DNA from 4 places in the Pseudomonas citronellolis genome. Region 3 is predicted to be linked to each of the others. Evidence: riboswitches for the same ligand, from Rfam matches in the RefSeq annotation. Region 3 holds a riboswitch; each other region holds the start of a gene.
What was found. A riboswitch is a leader RNA that binds a small molecule or an ion and turns the genes downstream of it on or off. The one in region 3 is predicted to bind fluoride.
Positions count from the first base shown of each region.

Region 1 (4,579 bases), 1.0 Mb from region 3:
GACATGCGGCTGGCCGCGGAGTTGCGGCGGAAGTATTCCACCCGCGGGTCGCTGCCGTCGTCGCAGCGGGCCTTGAGCTGGAAGCCGGTGGGATGCTGCGTGTCCACTTCCACGCCGTCGCAGTCCAGGCCCTCGCGGCGCAGGCTGGCGAGCACGAAGCGGCCCAGGCTGTCGTCGCCCACCCGGCTCAGCCAGTTCACCCGCAGGCCCAGGCGCGCAAGGCCAATGGCCACGTTGCTGTCGGCGCCGGCGATGCGCTTGCCGAAGCCTTCCACCTCGGCCAGGTCGCCGCACTGCTCGGCGACGAACATGGCCATGGTCTCGCCGAAGCAGAGCACGTCGTGTTCAGCCATGGCGCACCTCCGCGGCGCGGCCCAACTGCGCCAGTTGCGCGACCTGCTCGCGGGTCAGGCTGGCCAGGTCGTCGCCGGCCAGCGGGTATTCGATGGCGCGCGGCACGCCGGGGGCGAAGCGCGCCAGCAGCGCCTCCCACTCGTCGAGGTCGGCGGGCTGCGGTGGTATGGCCACCAGGCGCCCGTCCTCGCGGCGGCGCACCGCCTTGCAATGCACGTAGCGCACCCAGGGCCCGAGCAGGCGCGCGGCCTGCTGCGGCGACTCGCCCTGCCAATGCCAGTTGCCGATGTCGAAGGTCATGGCCAGCGGCAGGCCCAGCTCGGCGGCGCGGCGGAAGCAGCGCAGCAGCGGCTCGACGCGGCCGCCCTGGGCGGTCTGGTCGTTCTCCACCAGCAGCGCCGGCCCCTGCGCCAGCAAGGGGCGCAGGGCCTCCAGGTCGCATTCGTCGCGGTAGTGGCCGAGGGAAACCTTCAGCGCCACGGCGCCGGCCTCCCCTGCCAGGCGCAGGCGTTCGGCCACCGCCGGCTCCAGGCTGGCGTCGGCGCGCCACAGCTCCAGCGGCGCCGAGTACAGGCTTTCCAGGCCCTGGGCGGCGCTGGCCGCGGCCAGGGTGGCGGCATCGGGCAGCGCGTCGAAGAGTTCTTCGCGCCATTCGACGCGGCTCGCGCCGGCCTCGGCCAGCAGCGCCAGGTAGGCGGCCTGGCCCCGCTGGCGCACGGCATCGGCGCCGAAACTGGACAGGCTGATGGATACGGGGTTCGCGTGCATTGTTCTTGTCCTTCTCGTTCAGCCGGATGAAACCGGTTTCATTTCTGACCGAAAACCATCGCGGCGCCGCGCCGCCCCGGTTTCAGCCGCGTGCTGGGGTGGAGCCTCTGACGATGAGTTCGGCGCGCAGGTCCAGACGCCGCGCCGGCAGCGTGGCGCCCTGCAGGCGTTCCAGCAGGCACTGGAAGGCCGCCTGGCCGATGCGTTCGGTGGGTTGGGCCAGGGCGGTGATGCCGCCGCCGACCAGGGGGTACCAGTCCAGTTCGTCGAGGGCCAGCAGGCCGACGTCGTCGAACAGGCGCACGCCCATCTCGTGCAGAGTGCGGGTGGCGCACAGGGTGGCCACGCCGTTGCAGGTGAACAGCGCCTGCGGGCCGTGCCCGGCGCCGGCGAGGAAGGCGGCCAGCTGCCCGCGCAGGTCGCCGCCGGTTTCCAGCACCTGGCCGCGCAGGCCGGGCCGGCGGGCGATGGAGGCCTGGAAGGCGGCCACCCGCTCCTGCCGCGAGCTGGTGCCGTCCAGCGGCTCGCTGACCGCCAGGATGTCGCGGTAGCCGCGGGCCTGCAGGTGGTCCAGGGCCTGCTCCACGGCATCGGCGTTGTCCAGCCCCACCAGGTCGGAGCGCAGCTCTTCCAGCTGGCGGTCCACCAGCACCATGGGCAGCTCGCGGGCCAGGCTGGCCAGCTCGCCGGCATGGTGGCCGAGGGTGTTCACGATCAGGCCTTCGACGTTGTACGACTGCAGCGCTTCCAGGTGCAGGCGCTCCTGCTCGTCGTCGCGGTCGGTGTTGCACACCACCAGGCTGTAGCCGTGCTGGCGGCAGGCGGTCTCCACGCCGTGCATCACGGCGATGGAGTAAGGGTTGCGGATGTCCGCCAGGAGCATGCCGACCAGCCGCGTGCGGCCGCGCTTGAGGCCGCTGGCCATGCGGTTGGGGCGGTAGCCGAGCTGCTCGATCACCGCCTCGATGCGCTGGGCGGTGGCGTCGGCGAGCAGTTGCCGGTCGCCGCCGATGTAGCGCGAGACCGTGGCCTTGGAAACGCCGGCAGCACGGGCCACCTCGCTGATGGTGATCCGCCCGCGGGCAGGCGGCAGCATGTCGTTCACCCTTTCGATCCTTTTGTATGCGCTTCTGCGGGAAGGGTTATGAAACCGGTTTCAATAAATCAGGGATGAAGTCTGTCGTCAAGCGCCGGCGGACGCAACGGGATTCTGCTAGGGTTGAAACCCAGGAGATGGCATTCCTCCTTTAACCGCCCCCGTGCTGATGATGCCTACGTGAACCCTGGACAGGGTGCGTAGGTGTGCGTCCTGTCCTTTTGCAAAAGGACAGGACCGTGACCGCAACACCCCACCCATTCCCCTCCCCCGCATCGCCCGTACCCTCTTTCCATGGGGGCTCGCCGGCATGTTGAAATCCATCCTGGTGATCGTCCTCGGCGGCTCCATCGGCTGCCTGCTGCGCTGGTTCCTCGGCCTGCAGCTCAACGCCCTGTTCCCCACCATTCCGCCGGGCACCTGGGCCGCCAACATGATCGGCGGCTACGTCGTCGGCCTGGCCGTGGCCTTCTTCGCCGCCAACCCGAGCCTCAGCCCGGAATGGCGCCTGCTGCTGATCACCGGCTTCTGCGGCGGCCTGACCACCTTCTCGACCTTTTCCGCGGAAACCTTCTCGCTGCTGCAGACCGGCCGCGTGGCCTGGGCGCTGGGGGAAATCGCGGTGCACGTCGTAGGTTCGCTGCTGGCGACCGCCGCGGGCGTTCTAACCTACACATTGCTGGGCGCACGCTGACGGAGGCGCAATCATGAAAGGCTACCTGGTGACATTCTTCACCCAACAGAGCCGCCGCCACGGCGGCAAGCTGATCACCGACTGGATGGTCGACCTGGCCCGGGGCATGAAGCTCAAGGGCGCCACCCTGGTCGTCGGCGCGGAAGGTTTCGGCCACGCCGGGCGGGTGCACTCCTACCACTTCTTCGAACTGGCCGACCAGCCGGTGGAAATCTGCCTGGCCGTCACCGAGGACGAGTGCGAGCGCCTGTTCGAACGCCTGGAGGCCGAGGACCTCGCCCTGTTCTACGTGAAGACCCCCGTGGAAATGGGCACCGTGGGCAAGCGCAAGGCCGACCGCGACGCTCCTGCCAGCTGACGCTTACGCAGATCCGCTGGACATCCAGGTCGTTACCCGCGAGGAAACCCACGAATCGGTGGCGTGCACGCCCACTGGCAAGGCACCGACTTCCAGGCATTGAGGTGCTCACTGCTTTCGTAGGCGCGAAGCGGCGCCCTGTTCTTGCTCGCGAGCCGTGTTTACCGTTGGCGATGGCGCATTGGGTTGATTCCGGCCCCTCACCCCAGCCCTCTCCCGGAGGGAGAGGGGGCCGTTCGGAGCGGGCGGAGACTTCGGAGTCATCCTGATACTGCGCCGTTGGCTGTGCCACCGGGACGTCCGGCGTGGCCGGCGAATCCAATCGCGGACGGAGTCCGCTCCTACGCCCGAGGTTCCCTGGAGCCGCCGAGGTGCTCTTCGTAGGAGCGAGCTTGCTCGCGAACGGGCGTAGGTGTCTGGTTTAAGAGCGCCCTCTCCCCAGCCCTCTCCCTGAAGGGAGAGGGGGCCAGACCGTGCCGAGATAAGGAGTGGTTTCAGCCGGAAACCACCTTGCTTGCCGGCTGACTCGGGAAAACCAGACCGCACCGAACGGTCCCCTCTCCCTTCAGGGAGAGGGTTAGGGAGAGGGAAAGGCGTCCAGCCAAAACACCGCAACCACAGGTGAGCACCGTTCGCGAGCACGAAAAGCCGTGCGTCCTGGAACCGTAGGAGCGGACTCCGTCCGCGATTATCCGCCGTTGAAAACGGCCTCACCCCTTCAGCCTTCAGCCTTCAGCCCAACCAGATGATAGGTCTCATTGATCCGATACAACGTAAACACCTCATCCTCAACGCCAATCTCATTGACGCAACAAGGCTCCTGCTTCAACCGCCAATACCGCGCCAACGGCAACCCCAGCGCCTGCAGCAACAGAACCCGATTGATACTGTCATGCCCCACCAACACCAGCGTCTGCCCAGCGTGACGTCGCAGCACCTCACGCAGCACCCGGGTACCCCGGGCCAGCACGTCGGCCAGGCTCTCGCCATCGGGGATGGCCGCCAGGTCCGGCGCCTCCAGCCAGGTGCGGTGTTCTTCCGGCCAGCGGGCGCGGACTTCATCGTGGGTCAGGCCCTGCCACTGGCCATAGTCGGTGTCCGCCAGGCCTTCCAGCGCCTGGGCCGGGGCACCGGTGGCCTGGGCGATGGCGGCGCCGGTATCGATGCAGCGCGACAGCGGGCTGGTGTAGATGGCCACCGGCTGCCAGCTTTCGGCTATGCGCCGCGCCACCGCCTCGGCCTGGCGCCGGCCCAGGGCCGACAGCGGCAGTTCGGCGCGGCCGCGGAAGCGTTCCGGGGCGATCCAGTC
Region 1 is NZ_CP014158.1:3,907,263-3,911,841, forward strand. Features, by position in the region: gene PcP3B5_RS16925 (sugar kinase) at 1-353, opposite strand, end outside; gene PcP3B5_RS16930 (hypothetical protein) at 346-1,122, opposite strand; gene PcP3B5_RS16935 (LacI family DNA-binding transcriptional regulator) at 1,205-2,218, opposite strand; fluoride riboswitch at 2,343-2,404, shown strand; gene crcB (fluoride efflux transporter CrcB) at 2,529-2,912, shown strand; gene PcP3B5_RS16945 (DUF190 domain-containing protein) at 2,926-3,270, shown strand; gene PcP3B5_RS16950 (histidine phosphatase family protein) at 3,989-4,579, opposite strand, start outside.
Region 1: linked by a shared signal. The riboswitch ahead of crcB (fluoride efflux transporter CrcB) and the one ahead of PcP3B5_RS31980 (hypothetical protein) in region 3 are both predicted to bind fluoride.

Region 2 (4,579 bases), 1.6 Mb from region 3:
GCGAAGCCGGCTTCAACAAAACCTGCCGGACATCGATCCGGCCGTTGTAAACCACTGTTTGGGAGAGTTACGACTATGAAGCTTCGTCCTCTGCATGATCGCGTCGTCATCCGTCGCAGCGAGGAAGAAACCAAGACCGCAGGCGGCATCGTGCTGCCGGGTTCCGCCGCCGAGAAGCCGAACCGTGGCGAAGTCGTCGCCGTCGGTGCCGGCCGCGTGCTGGACAACGGCGAAGTTCGCGCTCTGGCAGTGAAAGTGGGTGACAAGGTGGTGTTCGGCCCCTACTCGGGCAGCAACGCCATCAAGGTCGACGGCGAAGAACTGCTGGTGATGGGCGAGTCCGAGATCCTCGCCGTCCTGGAAGACTGATCAGTCCGCCCCAACCCCACTGAATTCGATTTAGAGGAAACAGAACATGGCTGCTAAAGAAGTCAAATTCGGCGATTCCGCTCGCAAGAAAATGCTGGTCGGCGTGAACGTCCTGGCCGATGCCGTCAAGGCCACCCTCGGCCCGAAAGGCCGTAACGTGGTGCTGGACAAGTCCTTCGGCGCACCGACCATCACCAAGGATGGCGTGTCCGTCGCCAAGGAAATCGAACTGAAGGACAAGTTCGAGAACATGGGCGCCCAACTGGTGAAAGACGTTGCCTCCAAGGCCAACGACGCCGCCGGTGACGGCACCACCACCGCCACCGTCCTGGCCCAGGCCATCGTCAACGAAGGCCTGAAGGCCGTTGCCGCCGGCATGAACCCGATGGACCTGAAGCGCGGCATCGACAAGGCCACCATCGCCATCGTCGCCCAGCTGAAGGACCTGGCCAAGCCGTGCGCCGACTCCAAGGCCATCGCCCAGGTCGGCACCATCTCCGCCAACTCCGACGAATCCATCGGCCAGATCATCGCCGAAGCCATGGACAAGGTCGGTAAAGAAGGCGTCATCACCGTAGAAGAAGGCTCGGGCCTGGAAAACGAACTGTCCGTCGTCGAAGGCATGCAGTTCGACCGCGGCTACCTGTCGCCCTACTTCATCAACAAGCCGGACACCATGGTGGCCGAGCTGGAAAACCCGCTGCTGCTGCTGGTCGACAAGAAAATCTCCAACATCCGCGAAATGCTGCCGGTGCTGGAAGCCGTCGCCAAGGCCGGCCGTCCGCTGCTGATCGTCGCCGAGGATGTCGAGGGCGAAGCCCTGGCCACCCTGGTGGTCAACAACATGCGCGGCATCGTCAAGGTCGCCGCCGTCAAGGCCCCGGGCTTCGGCGATCGCCGCAAGGCCATGCTGCAGGACATCGCCGTCCTGACCGGCGGTACCGTCATCTCCGAAGAAGTCGGTCTGAGCCTGGAAGGCGCCACCCTGGAGCACCTGGGTAACGCCAAGCGCGTGACCATCAACAAGGAAAACACCACCATCATCGACGGCGCCGGCGCCCAGGCCGACATCGAGGCCCGCGTCGCCCAGATCCGCAAGCAGGTCGAAGAGACCTCCTCGGACTACGACCGCGAGAAACTGCAAGAGCGCCTGGCCAAGCTGGCCGGCGGTGTTGCCGTGATCAAGGTCGGCGCTGCCACCGAAGTCGAGATGAAAGAGAAGAAAGCCCGCGTCGAAGATGCCCTGCACGCTACCCGCGCTGCGGTGGAAGAGGGCGTGGTCCCCGGCGGTGGCGTGGCCCTGGTGCGCGCACTGCAGGCCATCGAAGGCCTGAAGGGCGACAACGAAGACCAGAACGTCGGCATCGCCCTGCTGCGCCGCGCTGTCGAATCCCCGCTGCGCCAGATCGTCGCCAACGCCGGCGACGAGCCGAGCGTGGTGGTCGACAAGGTCAAGCAAGGCTCCGGCAACTTCGGCTTCAACGCCGCTACCGGTGTCTACGGCGACATGATCGAGATGGGCATCCTGGACCCGGCCAAGGTCACCCGTTCGGCCCTGCAGGCCGCTGCCTCCATCGGCGGCCTGATGATCACCACCGAGGCCATGGTTGCCGAAGTGGTGGACGACAAGGCCGCTCCGGCCATGCCGGACATGGGCGGCATGGGTGGCATGGGCGGCATGATGTAAGCCTCCCGGCCCCAGGCTGAGAAATAGCCCCGCTTCGGCGGGGCTTTTTCGTTTCCGGCCCTTTGTGCCAAGATGTGCCGCGCAGGAGATGGCATTCCTCCTTCAACCGCCCCCGTGGCTGATGATGCCTACGCATTTACCTGGACCAGGCGCGTAGGCGTTCGCCTGCGGCCTGTCCGAAAGCCCCTCAAGGACAGGATCATGTGGAAACCCGTTCTCGCCATCGCCCTCGGCGCCGCCATCGGCGCGTTGCTGCGCTGGTACCTCGGCCTCAAGCTGAACAGCCTGATGCCCAACGTCCCTCCCGGCACCCTGGCCGCCAACCTGATCGGCGGCTACATCATCGGCGTCGCCGTCGCCTACTTCGCCAGCGCCCAGGGCATCGCCCCGGAGTGGCGGCTGCTGATCATCACCGGCTTCTGCGGCGGCCTGACCACCTTCTCGACCTTCTCCGCCGAGGTCGTCACCCTGCTGCAGGAAGGCCGCCTGGCCTGGGCCATGGGCGCGGTCGCCGTGCATGTCTGCGGCTCCCTGGCGATGACCCTGCTCGGCCTGTTCACCGGCAACTGGCTGATGGGCAGATGAACCGCCGCGGGGGCGCTGCGAGTTCGCCCCCGCGACTCTTCGCGACACCTCTCCCGCGATCCCCTTCACGCCCCGGCTGGCGCGGCCTGGCGCTTTGTGAAAAAAACGTCAAAGACGCTTAAGTTCCAATTAAGCGAGCTAGTCTAGGGTGCCCTGCAAAGCGGAGAGGAACATGCGGATTCTGTTGGTGGAAGACAACCGGGATATCCTGGCCAACATGGCGGATTACCTGGGGCTCAAGGGTTACACGGTGGATTGCGCGCAGGACGGCCTGTCCGGCCTGCACCTGGCGGCCACCGCGCACTACGACCTGATCGTCCTGGACGTGATGCTGCCCGGCCTGGACGGTTTCACCCTGTGCCGGCGCCTGCGCGAAGACGCGCGGCGCGACACCCCGGTGATCATGCTGACCGCCCGCGACCAACTGGATGACCGCCTGCAAGGCTTCCGCTCCGGCGCCGACGACTACCTGCTCAAGCCCTTCGCCCTGTCGGAGCTGGCCGCGCGCATCGAGGCGGTGCTGCGCCGGACCCAGGGCGGCGGCCGCCGCGAACTGCAGGTGGCGGACCTGAGCTACAACCTCGACACCCTGGAAGTGAACCGCGCCGGCAAGGCGCTCAAGCTCAACCCCATCGGCCTCAAGCTGCTGGCCGTGCTGATGCAGAAGAGCCCCCACGTGGTGCGCCGCGACGTACTCGAGGAAGCCGTCTGGGGCGACGACTGCCCGGACAGCGACAGCCTGCGCAGCCACGTGCACCAACTGCGCCAGGTGATCGACAAGCCTTTCGCCCTGCCGTTGCTGCACACCGTCCACGGTGTCGGCTACCGCCTGGCGGAGGAAACGAATGGAGTATAGGCAGAGCCTTTCCCGCCGGATCGTCTTTGCCTTCGTGTTCATGACCGCGCTGGTCGGCGGCCTGTTTTCCCTGAGCATCGTCGGCGTGGTGCACGTGGTCGAGGAACGCCTGATCTCCCGTGACCTGGGCGGCGAACTGGACCGCATCATCAACGAGGACCTGCACAGCGGCAGGGGCCCGCGGCTGGACCCCGGCATGCGCTTCTTCGTCAGCGACGGCGTCGGCATCTACGCCATGCCGCCGGCGCTGCGGCGCCTGGAGTCGGGCTTCCACGAAGTGTTCGACGGCGAGCTGTCGTTCCACGCGCTGGTGCGCGACACCGACGGCCGCCGCTACGTGCTGCTGCAGGACCAGAGCGATTTCGAGGCGCGCGAGCAGGTGCTGTACGCCGCCGTGGTGACCGGCTACGTGCTCAGCCTGGCGCTGGCCGGCCTGCTCGGCTGGCTGCTCTCGCGCAAGGTGATGGAGCCGGTGGTGCGCCTGGCGCGCCAGGTGCGCCACCGCGACCAGTTGCTGGACCTGGCGCCGCCGCTGGCGCCGGACTACGCCCACGACGAGGTCGGCGAACTGGCCGAGGCCTTCGACTATGCGATCGGCCAACTGCACCAGGTGCTGACCCGCGAGAAGCTGTTCACCAGCGACGTCAGCCACGAACTGCGCACGCCGCTGATGGTGATCGCCACCAGCAGCGAACTGCTTGCCGAGGAACCGGGCCTGAGCCCGAAGGCACGCACCCAGCTGGCGCGGATCGCCAGCGCCAGCGAGGAAATGCGCGACCTGGTACAGACCTTCCTGATGCTGGCGCGCTCGCGCACCAAGGAACTGGACATCGCCCCGCGGGCCGGCCTGCAGCGCATCGCCGACGACCTGGCCGGGCAATGGCGCGGGCCCATCGAGGCCAAGGGGCTGCAGCTGATCTACGAGGTGCAGGGCGTGCCGCCGGAGGAATACAACGCGGCTTTCCTGCGCTCGGTGATGAGCAATCTGTTGCGCAACGCCATGCACTACACGGACGCCGGACATATCCGCTTGCAATTGACCGACAGCGGTTTCGTCGTCGAGGACAGCGGCCAGGGCATCC
Region 2 is NZ_CP014158.1:1,339,098-1,343,676, forward strand. Features, by position in the region: gene PcP3B5_RS06120 (co-chaperone GroES) at 76-369, shown strand; gene groL (chaperonin GroEL) at 416-2,056, shown strand; fluoride riboswitch at 2,132-2,194, shown strand; gene crcB (fluoride efflux transporter CrcB) at 2,258-2,641, shown strand; gene PcP3B5_RS06135 (response regulator transcription factor) at 2,814-3,497, shown strand; gene PcP3B5_RS06140 (sensor histidine kinase) at 3,487-4,579, shown strand, end outside.
Region 2: linked by a shared signal. The riboswitch ahead of crcB (fluoride efflux transporter CrcB) and the one ahead of PcP3B5_RS31980 (hypothetical protein) in region 3 are both predicted to bind fluoride.

Region 3 (4,579 bases):
TTAGTGCAGCGGCTGGGATTACGTGCTCCTTACCATCGAGATCGCATGATGAGCCAGTCTCAAGAACGCCCCTTGGAAAAAAACGACATCCCTCAAAGCAGTACAAGTCGATCGACCTGGCTCAACAGAACCGTCGCGGGGGCGGGGTTGACCAGCGCCCTGGGCGACTTCTGCTACGAGACGACCACCGTGATCCTGCCAGGGTTCCTGGCGGTGCTCGGGGTGCCTGCCGCCGCGTTGGGTACCATCGAGGGGATCGCCGACGCTCTGGCTGCCTACACGAAGATGTTCTCCGGCTACATCGCCGACAAACTGGGGCATCGCAAACTGCTGGTCCTGGTCGGCTACGGGCTGACGCCGGTCGGGCAGGTGCTGCTGGCCCTGGCGCTAGGCTGGCCGCTGATCCTCGTCGGCCGGCTGGTTTCTTGGTTCGGCAAGGGGCTGCGCGGTCCGCTGCGCGATGCCATCGTGATCCAGGCGGTGACCGCCGATACCCGAGGCCGTGCCTTCGGTTTCCATCGGGCGATGGATACGCTGGGTGCAGTCATCGGCCCGCTGCTTGGCGTCGTCCTGTTGGGGTGGGCTCAACAACTCCCCTGGAGCGATGCGAGCGGCCCCTTCCGGCTGGTGCTGTGGCTGAGCGTTATTCCCGGCGTCCTTGCCGTGCTGGCGTTCCTGACTCTGGTCAAGGATCCGCAGCACTCCGCGAACCCCGAGCTGAAGTTCTTCCAGACCCTCAAGGGTCTGCCTCTGCGCTTCAAGCGCTACCTCGGGGCGGTCGGTCTGTTCGGCGTCGGTGATTTCAGTCACAGCCTGTTGATACTCGCCGCCACGCAGTTGCTCAGCAGCACGCTGGGTGTGGTCCAGGCGGCTCAGGTCGCCGGCCTGCTGTATGTCTGGCGCAACCTGGTCCAGGTCCTGACGTCCTATCCCATCGGTGTGTTGGCGGATCGGTTGGGCTCGCTACCGGTGCTTGTCGCAGGGTATGCCCTGGGGGGCTTGACGGCGTTGCTGGCAGCACTGGCCTTCTGGTCGCGGCTGGACAGCGTGCCATTGCTGGTGCTGCTCTTCACCGTTGCGGGCCTATACGTGTCGGTGCAGGAGGCCCTGGAGTCCACCGTGACCGCCGACATGGTGGAGCCGGAAACACTGGCTCTGAGCTACGGTGCGCTCGGCACGGTGAACGGTACGGCGAAGTTCGTTTCGAGCGCTACTGTCGGTTTGCTCTGGACCTCCGTTTCGCCCGTACTCGCTTTTCTGCTGGCGGCGGTACTGATGATCGCCGGTACTGGAGCGTTGGCGCGGATGTCCGGTACTGCCGGACGTTGAGGGGCCTTGCTACGGTGGTGCTGGTGGCGAGTAGCGGTCGTCGCCTGGGGCCAGATTCCCGATCTGCTGGCCGACGTACCAGAGGATTGGAACGGCTGCCAACTGGCTGAGCACGCAGAACGCCACGGTCGCCGCCAGCGAGTGATCGTAGAGGATGCCGATGAGACTGCTGCCGGCAAACCACGCGATGCCGTAGCCGGCGGTGAACAGGCCGAAGGCCGAGGCACGGCGGGTGCTGGGCACCATGGGGGCGACGGCGGCGGGGATGATGGATTCGTGCACGCCCATGCCCATACCCCAGATCGCCGCTCCCCAGAGTGCGCACCAGAAGCCGCCGAGCAGCGTCAGCGGGGCGAAGGCGCTGCTCGCCAGCGTCAGGCCGACCAGCACCTTGAAGCCGTAACGGTCGAACAGGCGGCCGAACAGCAGGGAGCCACAGCCGCTCACGCCCATCGCCACCGCGTAGAAGATTGCTATCCACTGTGTGGGCACGCTGTGGGTGCGGCTGAAGTGGTAGGCCATCAGCGGGTAGTCGGCGAAACCGGCCGCCACCAGCAGGGCGGCGCAGAAGTACAACCAGTAGGTGCGTGGCAGGCCGTTGTGTTGCGCCGGGTTGCCTGGTTCGTTCTCCATGTCCTGGGGGCGCGGGTAGAGCCAGCGCGTCAGCAGCACCAGGCCGATGTTGAGCGCGGCCGGCACCAGCAGCAGGGCGAAGGCGCTGCGGTAGTCCCCCTGGCGGGCGAGTACCGCCGCCACCAGCAGGGGGCCGAGCATGGCGCCGAACTGGTCGAGAGCCTCGTGGATACCGAACGTCCAGCCGTAGCCTCCGACCTGCTTGGCGGCCTGGGCCAGCATCACGTCGCGTGGTGGGTTGCGCACTGCCTTGCCGACCCGTTCCAGCACGATCAGTGCGGCGGCGCTGGGCCAGTCGTGGGTCAGGGCCAGTGCTGGGACGGCGCTCATCTGCAGCAGGTAACCCACGATGCTGATGGGCCAGAACTGCCCGGTGCTGTCGGCGAGCCGGCCCGACACCAGCCTCAGCCCATAGCCGAGCAACTCGCCGAGGCCGGTGACCACGCCGACCATGGTGGCTGTCGCCCCCAGCGTCGCCAGGTACGGCCCGATGCTGCTGCGCGCGCCTTCGTAGGTGAAGTCGGCGAAGAAGCTCAGCACGCCCATCAGCAGGATGAAGCGCAGGGCGGCACGCTGCGATCCGCCGGATGGCTGCGAGGCCACGCCGGGTCCGGGCTCAGGCTGGCTCGCTGAAGACTTACGCATACAGGTCGGTGCCGGATGCTATCGCCAACGGGGTGCCCTCGACGATGCGAAAGGTCCTCCCGCCGTCGTCCTTGCGTTCGACAAGGAGGAGTAGGCTATCTTCGGGCTGTTCCCGGTACAGGCTGTCGGCGAAGTTGTGGAGGTGGGGGGAGGAGAAGGGCTGGAAGTCGTGCTCGTAGCGGTCCGCGGTGATGGTGTCGACCGCTTGACTGAGGCTGAGGGAATATGGGCGCGAGCTGGCTAGAGATGGCCGTTGCACGCGGGGGAAGAGGATGCTGTGGAGTTTGCCGGACTGTATATCCGTGCTGAGCAGATCGACCGCGGAGGGGCCTGAAAGCAGCTGTGTGGCTGATGACATGATCCATTCCTCCGGGGACGGTCTCGTCCGGGGTCATGTAGGCATCATCAGCACGGGGGCGGTTATGAGGAGGAATGCCATCTCCTGCACTCACCCTAGCAGAGAATCTCCAGTGGGGTGAGGGGCTATTTTGATCGATCAGATCATCCAAACATACTGCTAGTAGTCGGCGCGATAATGTAATTGGAGTGGCGGGCATTTGTCCTAGCGGGTCAGAGCCAGGGCTCGGCGTGGACAGTGATGCGGTCGAAGAGATAGGGAACATGAGTGCCTGCCAGTTGATCTGACGGGCTACCAGTACTTAGTAGACTCTCATCCGCAGGGCGGTGCGAACCGAGTCAGTGGAAAATCGGAAGCCGGTGGGGCTCTGATTGAATGGGCAGGCAGCGTTGGCGCTGCTGGTGATCAACGGAAAAGAGAACGCTCCCGAAGGAGCGTTCATGGCCGCGGTCAGGATTTCACCTCCAGCAGTTTCCCTTCGCTATCGAAGACCAGTCGAACTACTGCCTTGGCGAGCTTGGGCTGGGAGGCGAAGCGCAGCGCGCGAGGTAGTAGTGCTTTTACGACTTCACTGGGCACCTGTGAGCAGCCTACGGCGATGAAGGTCGACAGCGTCTCGTCATCCTCCACTTCGGCATCCTCGTCGTATCGATCATCGAAGATGTAGTCGGATACGAGTGGCGTCACGCAGTCGGCGCTCGGTGTCAGGTAGAGCGTATCGTCCTGGCGGAGTGCCTTCACCGGGTACTGGCCTGGCTCACCTTTCAAGCTGACGCTCAGCGCTTCGACCAGGACCAGTTCGAGGGCCTCGGCCAAAGGAGGCGCGTCCTCGCGATAGAGTATGGCGCCATGGTGGACGCACACCTGATCAGATGTGGTGGTTCGGCGTACCTGCCGCAGCCAGTGCTGTTCATCGAGACGAGGTTCTTCCAGCAGGAAGGCTTGCCGCGCGGCGAGGTAGCTTTCCGCTGCCCACTCCTCGCGGCCATCGCTCTCGATGGACCAGACGCCTTTCTCCTCCAGCTCCAGGCGGGTCACGATCCCACTCAGCGGATGATGGTCCCAGAAGCGACGATAGCCAGGTGGCTCGCCCTCCCAGTTGCGGAACCATGCACGGGGCACGAAGGGGACGTCATTCAGCAGGTCCGCATTCGAGGATGACAGGCAGGTCTCGGCATACGACGACACGAAGTCGCTGCCCGACAGTTGCTCCTTGGCTTCGAACAGTGCCTGCCGGTAGGCGGCGTTGATGGCGTCCCGTATCCGCCGATTGTCCGTCTCTTCGTTGAGCAGGTGCTGGCGATCGGGCAGGCGAGCGATCATGTCATCGCGCAACAGTACGACCTGCTGCCTGGGATCGGTCGAGTAACGGCCGCCAAGGGGGAGCCCCTGAAGGAAGCAGCGCCGCCGTGACGGAGGGGGGGCGAGGTTGAGTAGAACCTTACCCACGGCTGTTTCAAGCCAGGGCAAGGTGGGGTCGGCCAAGGGTCGAGGAAGGTCGACACCGTTGAACGAGATGGGCACGGGGAATGCCTCGCATAGACGCTCTAGCTGTGCCGCTGCCCATTGCGACAAGGTGAGCGTAGCCTGCGGTGATTGCACGCCCTCCAGCTG
Region 3 is NZ_CP014158.1:2,893,775-2,898,353, forward strand. Features, by position in the region: gene PcP3B5_RS12815 (MFS transporter) at 73-1,329, shown strand; gene PcP3B5_RS12820 (MFS transporter) at 1,339-2,565, opposite strand; gene PcP3B5_RS31980 (hypothetical protein) at 2,600-2,965, opposite strand; fluoride riboswitch at 2,997-3,059, opposite strand; gene PcP3B5_RS12830 (ATP-binding protein) at 3,416-4,579, opposite strand, start outside.

Region 4 (4,579 bases), 1.0 Mb from region 3:
CCCAGTGCCTCCAGGCGCTCGGCCACCCCGTCGATCATCCGGCCATCCACCGCCAGGGTGCCGTTGTAGTCACAGATCATGTGTTTCAACTGCAAGCTCCCCAGCCCGGGAATGTCGATCTGCAGCATGTCGCTTCCTCCCCTGCCCGCTCAGCCGCGGATGACCGTGACCGCGCAGGGTGCGTGGTCGATCACCTGGCGCGCCACCGAGCCCAGCAGCCAGCGCTCGAAGCCCGAGTGGCCGCGGTGGCCGATGACGATGTGGTCGATGTGGTGCTCCTCGGCGTAGCGCACGATCTGCTCGGCCGGGCGGCCCACCGAGACGTGGGTGGTCGGCCGTTCCTCGACCGGCAGGCGGCTGTAGCCCAGCAGCTTGAAGGCGTGGTGGAAATGCGCGCGGGAGCGCTCGATCACCGCCTCGGTCTCCACCTCGTCGCCGAACTCCGGCGGCTGCGCCACCGAGAGGATGTGCAGGCCGGCGCCGAAGCGTTCGGCCAGCTCGTTGGCGAAGTTCAGGGCCAGCTCCGCCGCGGTGGAGGCGTCGTAGGCCACCAGGATGCGCTTGATCATGCTTCACCTCCTCTGCGCCGCGTCTGCGGGCGCAAGTCGTCGTGGCGCGCGGGCTCTGCCGGCGGGGCGGCGCCCTCCTCCTGCGGGTCGCCCTTGGGCAGCAGGTGCCGGGGCAGGAAGAAGGCGTTGGCGATCAGCGTCGGCACCACAGCGCTGCCGATTACCGCGGCCACCAGCGCCGAATACTGGCCCTGGTCGATCAGCCCGTGGGCCAGGCCGAACAGCGCCGAGATGGTGCCGAAGGTCAGCCCGGTGGACATCAGCAGCGTGGTGTAGGCCCCCTCCCGGCGCGGCGAGCCGTAGACCAGGCAGGTGGGGTACACGCCCACCAGCTTGCTGAGCATCTTCACCAGCAACAGCAGCACGAAGGCCGCGGGCGCGACGGCCAGGGTCGGCAGCGACACCAGCGAGCCGGCGCGGATGAAGTAGAACGGCGTCAGCAGGCCGAAGGTCAGGGTGCGCAGGCGGCGGATCAGCGCGTGGTCCTTGCCCACGGTGCCGGCCAGCACCATGCCGATCAGGTAGGCCGGCAGCACCGCCTCGCTGCCGGCCCAGGTCGCCGCCGCGCCCAGGCCGAACAGGCAGAGCATGAGGAACTTGGCCTCCAGCTCCGAAGGGCGGCCGCCGAAGCGGCGGAAGAAGCGCGGGGTGAGCCACGGCAGCAACAGCGCGGCCAGGACCAGGGCCCCGGCGAAACCGGCGGTCTTCAGGGTGAAGGGGGCGAAGATCAGCCCCAGGGCGATCACCGTGGCCAGGTCGTTGACGAAGCAGGCGGCCAGCACGATCTTGCCGTACTCGCTGGTGTTCAGCCCCAACTCCAGCATCACCGCGTAGACCACCGCCACCGAGGTGGTGGACATGGCGATGCCGGCCAGCCAGCTGGCCTGCGCGTCCCAGCCCAGGCCCCAGCGCGCCAGCGCCGCGCAGCCGAGGAAGGGCACCACGAAGCCGACCAGGCCGATGACCGTGGCCTGCTTCCAATGCGTGCGGAACACCTTCGGGTCCAGCTCGGCGCCGGCCAGGAAGGTCAGCAGGATGGCCCCGGCGCCGGAGAGGAACTTGATCCAGCTGGCGTCGCCCTGCAGCACCGCCATGCCCAGCAGCGCGCCGATGATCAGCTGGGCGATGGTCCCCACGACGATTTCCGACAATGCCGTGGCGATGCGCAGGAAGATCGACACCAGCGTCGCCAGCAGCGCCAGCCCCAGCCACAGGGCGGCCTGGGCCCAGATCTCAGTCATGGCGGCGGCTCCGCTGAAGCCGGGGGACGGCGCGGAGCGCAAGAGGAAAAGCGGCGGAACGGGATGGGTTGGGCATGTTCGCTGTCCACGGGCAAACCATGGACAGCAGAACAATGCCTACGCCGCCCATGAAGGGTTATGCGTAGGCATCATCAGCCGGGGGGCGGTTAGAGGAGGAATGCCATCTCCTGCCTAACGACATTAGCAAAGCCTTGGGAAAATGCACGCCCCTAGTGGCTGCCGCCCAGCAGGTCGAAGGAGTCGAGCAGGCGCCAGGCGATTTCCGGGGTGCGTTCCAGGCCCCGGCGGATGGCCGCGGGGATGGCCTGGCGAGTCTTGCGGCACAGGCCGGGCTGCGCGGCGATGCGGATGTCGAGACCGCGCATGCTGCGCACCTCGTTGAAGCCGGGGGCGATGCTCAGGCGCAGGCCGAGCTGTTCGTACATGCGCTGCTGCATGTGCTGCAGGTCGGCCAGGTCCTTGAGCTGTTCCAGGCGCTGTACCAGGCGCTGCTCTTCCTGGCGGGTGAGCAGGAGGATGCGGATGTCACCATGGGGCTCGGCCAGCAGCGCCTCGCGCCCGCAATCGCAGGCGCCCGGCGGGCAGGGTTGGCGGAGGGGGAGCTGGCCGTTCATGGCGTCGAGCATAGCGATTCGGCCGGTTCCGCGCCGCTACCCTTCGTGAAAATTCCCACGCTGAAATCGCCTTGAGGTCCTACGAGGGCGCTGGATAGATTCCGCCCTGCCGCAACCTTGTTGTGGTCGGGGGTAGGATCCCGCAGTAAAGGGTGGTGCGTCGTAGCCGTGAGAGCAGTCGGTCCATCGTTGTATGCACTCACGTTCCATGGCGGGCCGTCCGGGGAGGCCTTCGGGCCTGCCGTCTCCTTTGCTGCGGTATCCTACCCCCGTACGGTCCGCCTCCCTTTTCCGGGAGGCGGCTCTTGATCCCGCTCAGGAGCAATGGAACATGCACTATCCGTACTTCGCCCTCCACACCCTGGAGGCGCACCATGACTGACCTGCAACCCGTCACCACCCTCTCGCAACCCCACGACGACGTGCTGTTCGTCGACGCCAGCGCCCCCGCCGAGCATCTGTACGAGGCCGCCGAGCGTCGCCTGATAGCCCTGGAAGACCTGCTCTGCCTGCTGGCGGACTGCCCCGACGAAATGCCGCTGGTACAAGGCCAGGCCCGACTGGTCTCGGCCCTGCTGCCGATGGCGGCGGAAGCGCGGCAACTCTACCGACTGGCCCAGAGCCGGAGCTGAGCGCCTCTGGGCGCTTGCGTGCGGGGCGGCGCAGCAGTGCCGCCCCGCGCTTCACGAGCTGGCCGGCCCCTCGGACAGCAGGCGGCAGCCCTGGCGGCGGATTTCGATGTTCGGATAGATCGGCGGCCGCGCCTCGCCGCTGGCCCGCAAGGCCTCCACACGCTCCAACGCCTCCTCGATGCGCTGCAACGGCAACGCGGCGATCTGCGCCGGCGCCAGGTCCCACCAGCGGCTGGCATGCAGGCGCTCGCAGATGTCCGGCGGGAAGCGGTAGCGCACCACCTTGGCCGGCGAGCCGGCGACTATGGCGTAGGGCGGCACGTCGCGCGTCACCACCGACATGGCGGCCACCACGGCGCCGTCGTGGATCTTCACCCCGCTCATCACCACTGCGCCCTCGCCGATGAAGGCGTCGTTGCCGATCCAGGTGTCGGCGTCGGTGTCCTCGTAGCGCTGGCGCGGCGTGTCGTAGCGGTCGAACACGCCCGGCTCGTACTGCACCGAGCTGGTGCTCAGCCAGTCCATCGGGTGCGCCCGGGCGGCCAGGCCGATGCGGCAGAGCTGGCCGGTGGAGCTGAAGCGGCCGATGTGCGAAATGCGGTGGAAGCTGGTGGCACGGATGGTGGAAAAGGCGCCGATGTGCATCTCGTCCCGGTAGATCTTGAACTCCGCCTCGCCGATGCTGCCCGGCGCCTCGACCAACAGGCGCTTGCCGCGCCCCAGGCGGCTGACGCCGCTGCGGAATTCGATGTCGTAGCCTTCCAGCCAGTGCTTCCAGTGACTGTTGCGCCAACGCTTCAACATGGGGTCCGTGATCCTTTGTATGTTTTCCGATACGGACCTCTGACAGGCGGGATGGCTGCAAGGTTCGCTCGAAATGGATCACGCGGCGGCCGTGGTGGCGGCGCCCTGCCCTCCGGCCAGCACGCGGCAGCCCTGGCGGCGTATTTCCACCCGGGGGAATAGCGCGTCCTGCGCCTCGCCGCTGGCGCGCAAGGCCTCGATGCGCTCCAGGGCGTCCTCGATGCGGTTCATCGGCAGGGCCGCGACCTGTTGCGGCGCCAGGTCCCACCAGCGGCTGGCCTGCAGGCGTTCGCAGATGTCCGGCGCGAAACGGTAGCGCACTATCTTCGCCGGCGAGCCGGCGACGATGGCATAGGGCGGCACGTCGCGGGTCACCACCGACATAGCGGCCACCACGGCGCCATCGTGGACCTTCACCCCGCTCAGCACTGCCGCGCCCTCGCCGATGAAGACGTCGTTGCCGATCCAGGTATCGCTGTCGCCCACGCTTTCGTAGCGCAGCCGCGGCGCGTCGAAACGGTCGAAGAAGCCCGGCTCGTACTGCACGGAGTTGGTGCTCAGCCAGTCCAGCGGGTGGGCCCGCGCGCCGAGGCCGACGCGCGAGTCCTGGCCAGTGGTGACATAGCGGCCGATGTGCGACACGCGGTGGAACAGCGTCTTGCGCAATACGGCAAAGGCGCCGATGTGCAGTTCCTGGT
Region 4 is NZ_CP014158.1:3,912,241-3,916,819, forward strand. Features, by position in the region: gene PcP3B5_RS16955 (HAD family hydrolase) at 1-128, opposite strand, end outside; gene PcP3B5_RS16960 (universal stress protein) at 150-569, opposite strand; gene PcP3B5_RS16965 (cation:proton antiporter) at 566-1,810, opposite strand; fluoride riboswitch at 1,947-2,008, opposite strand; gene PcP3B5_RS16970 (hypothetical protein) at 2,041-2,457, opposite strand; gene PcP3B5_RS16975 (hypothetical protein) at 2,820-3,077, shown strand; gene PcP3B5_RS32385 (CatB-related O-acetyltransferase) at 3,129-3,881, opposite strand; gene PcP3B5_RS32390 (CatB-related O-acetyltransferase) at 3,960-4,579, opposite strand, start outside.
Region 4: linked by a shared signal. The riboswitch ahead of PcP3B5_RS16965 (cation:proton antiporter) and the one ahead of PcP3B5_RS31980 (hypothetical protein) in region 3 are both predicted to bind fluoride.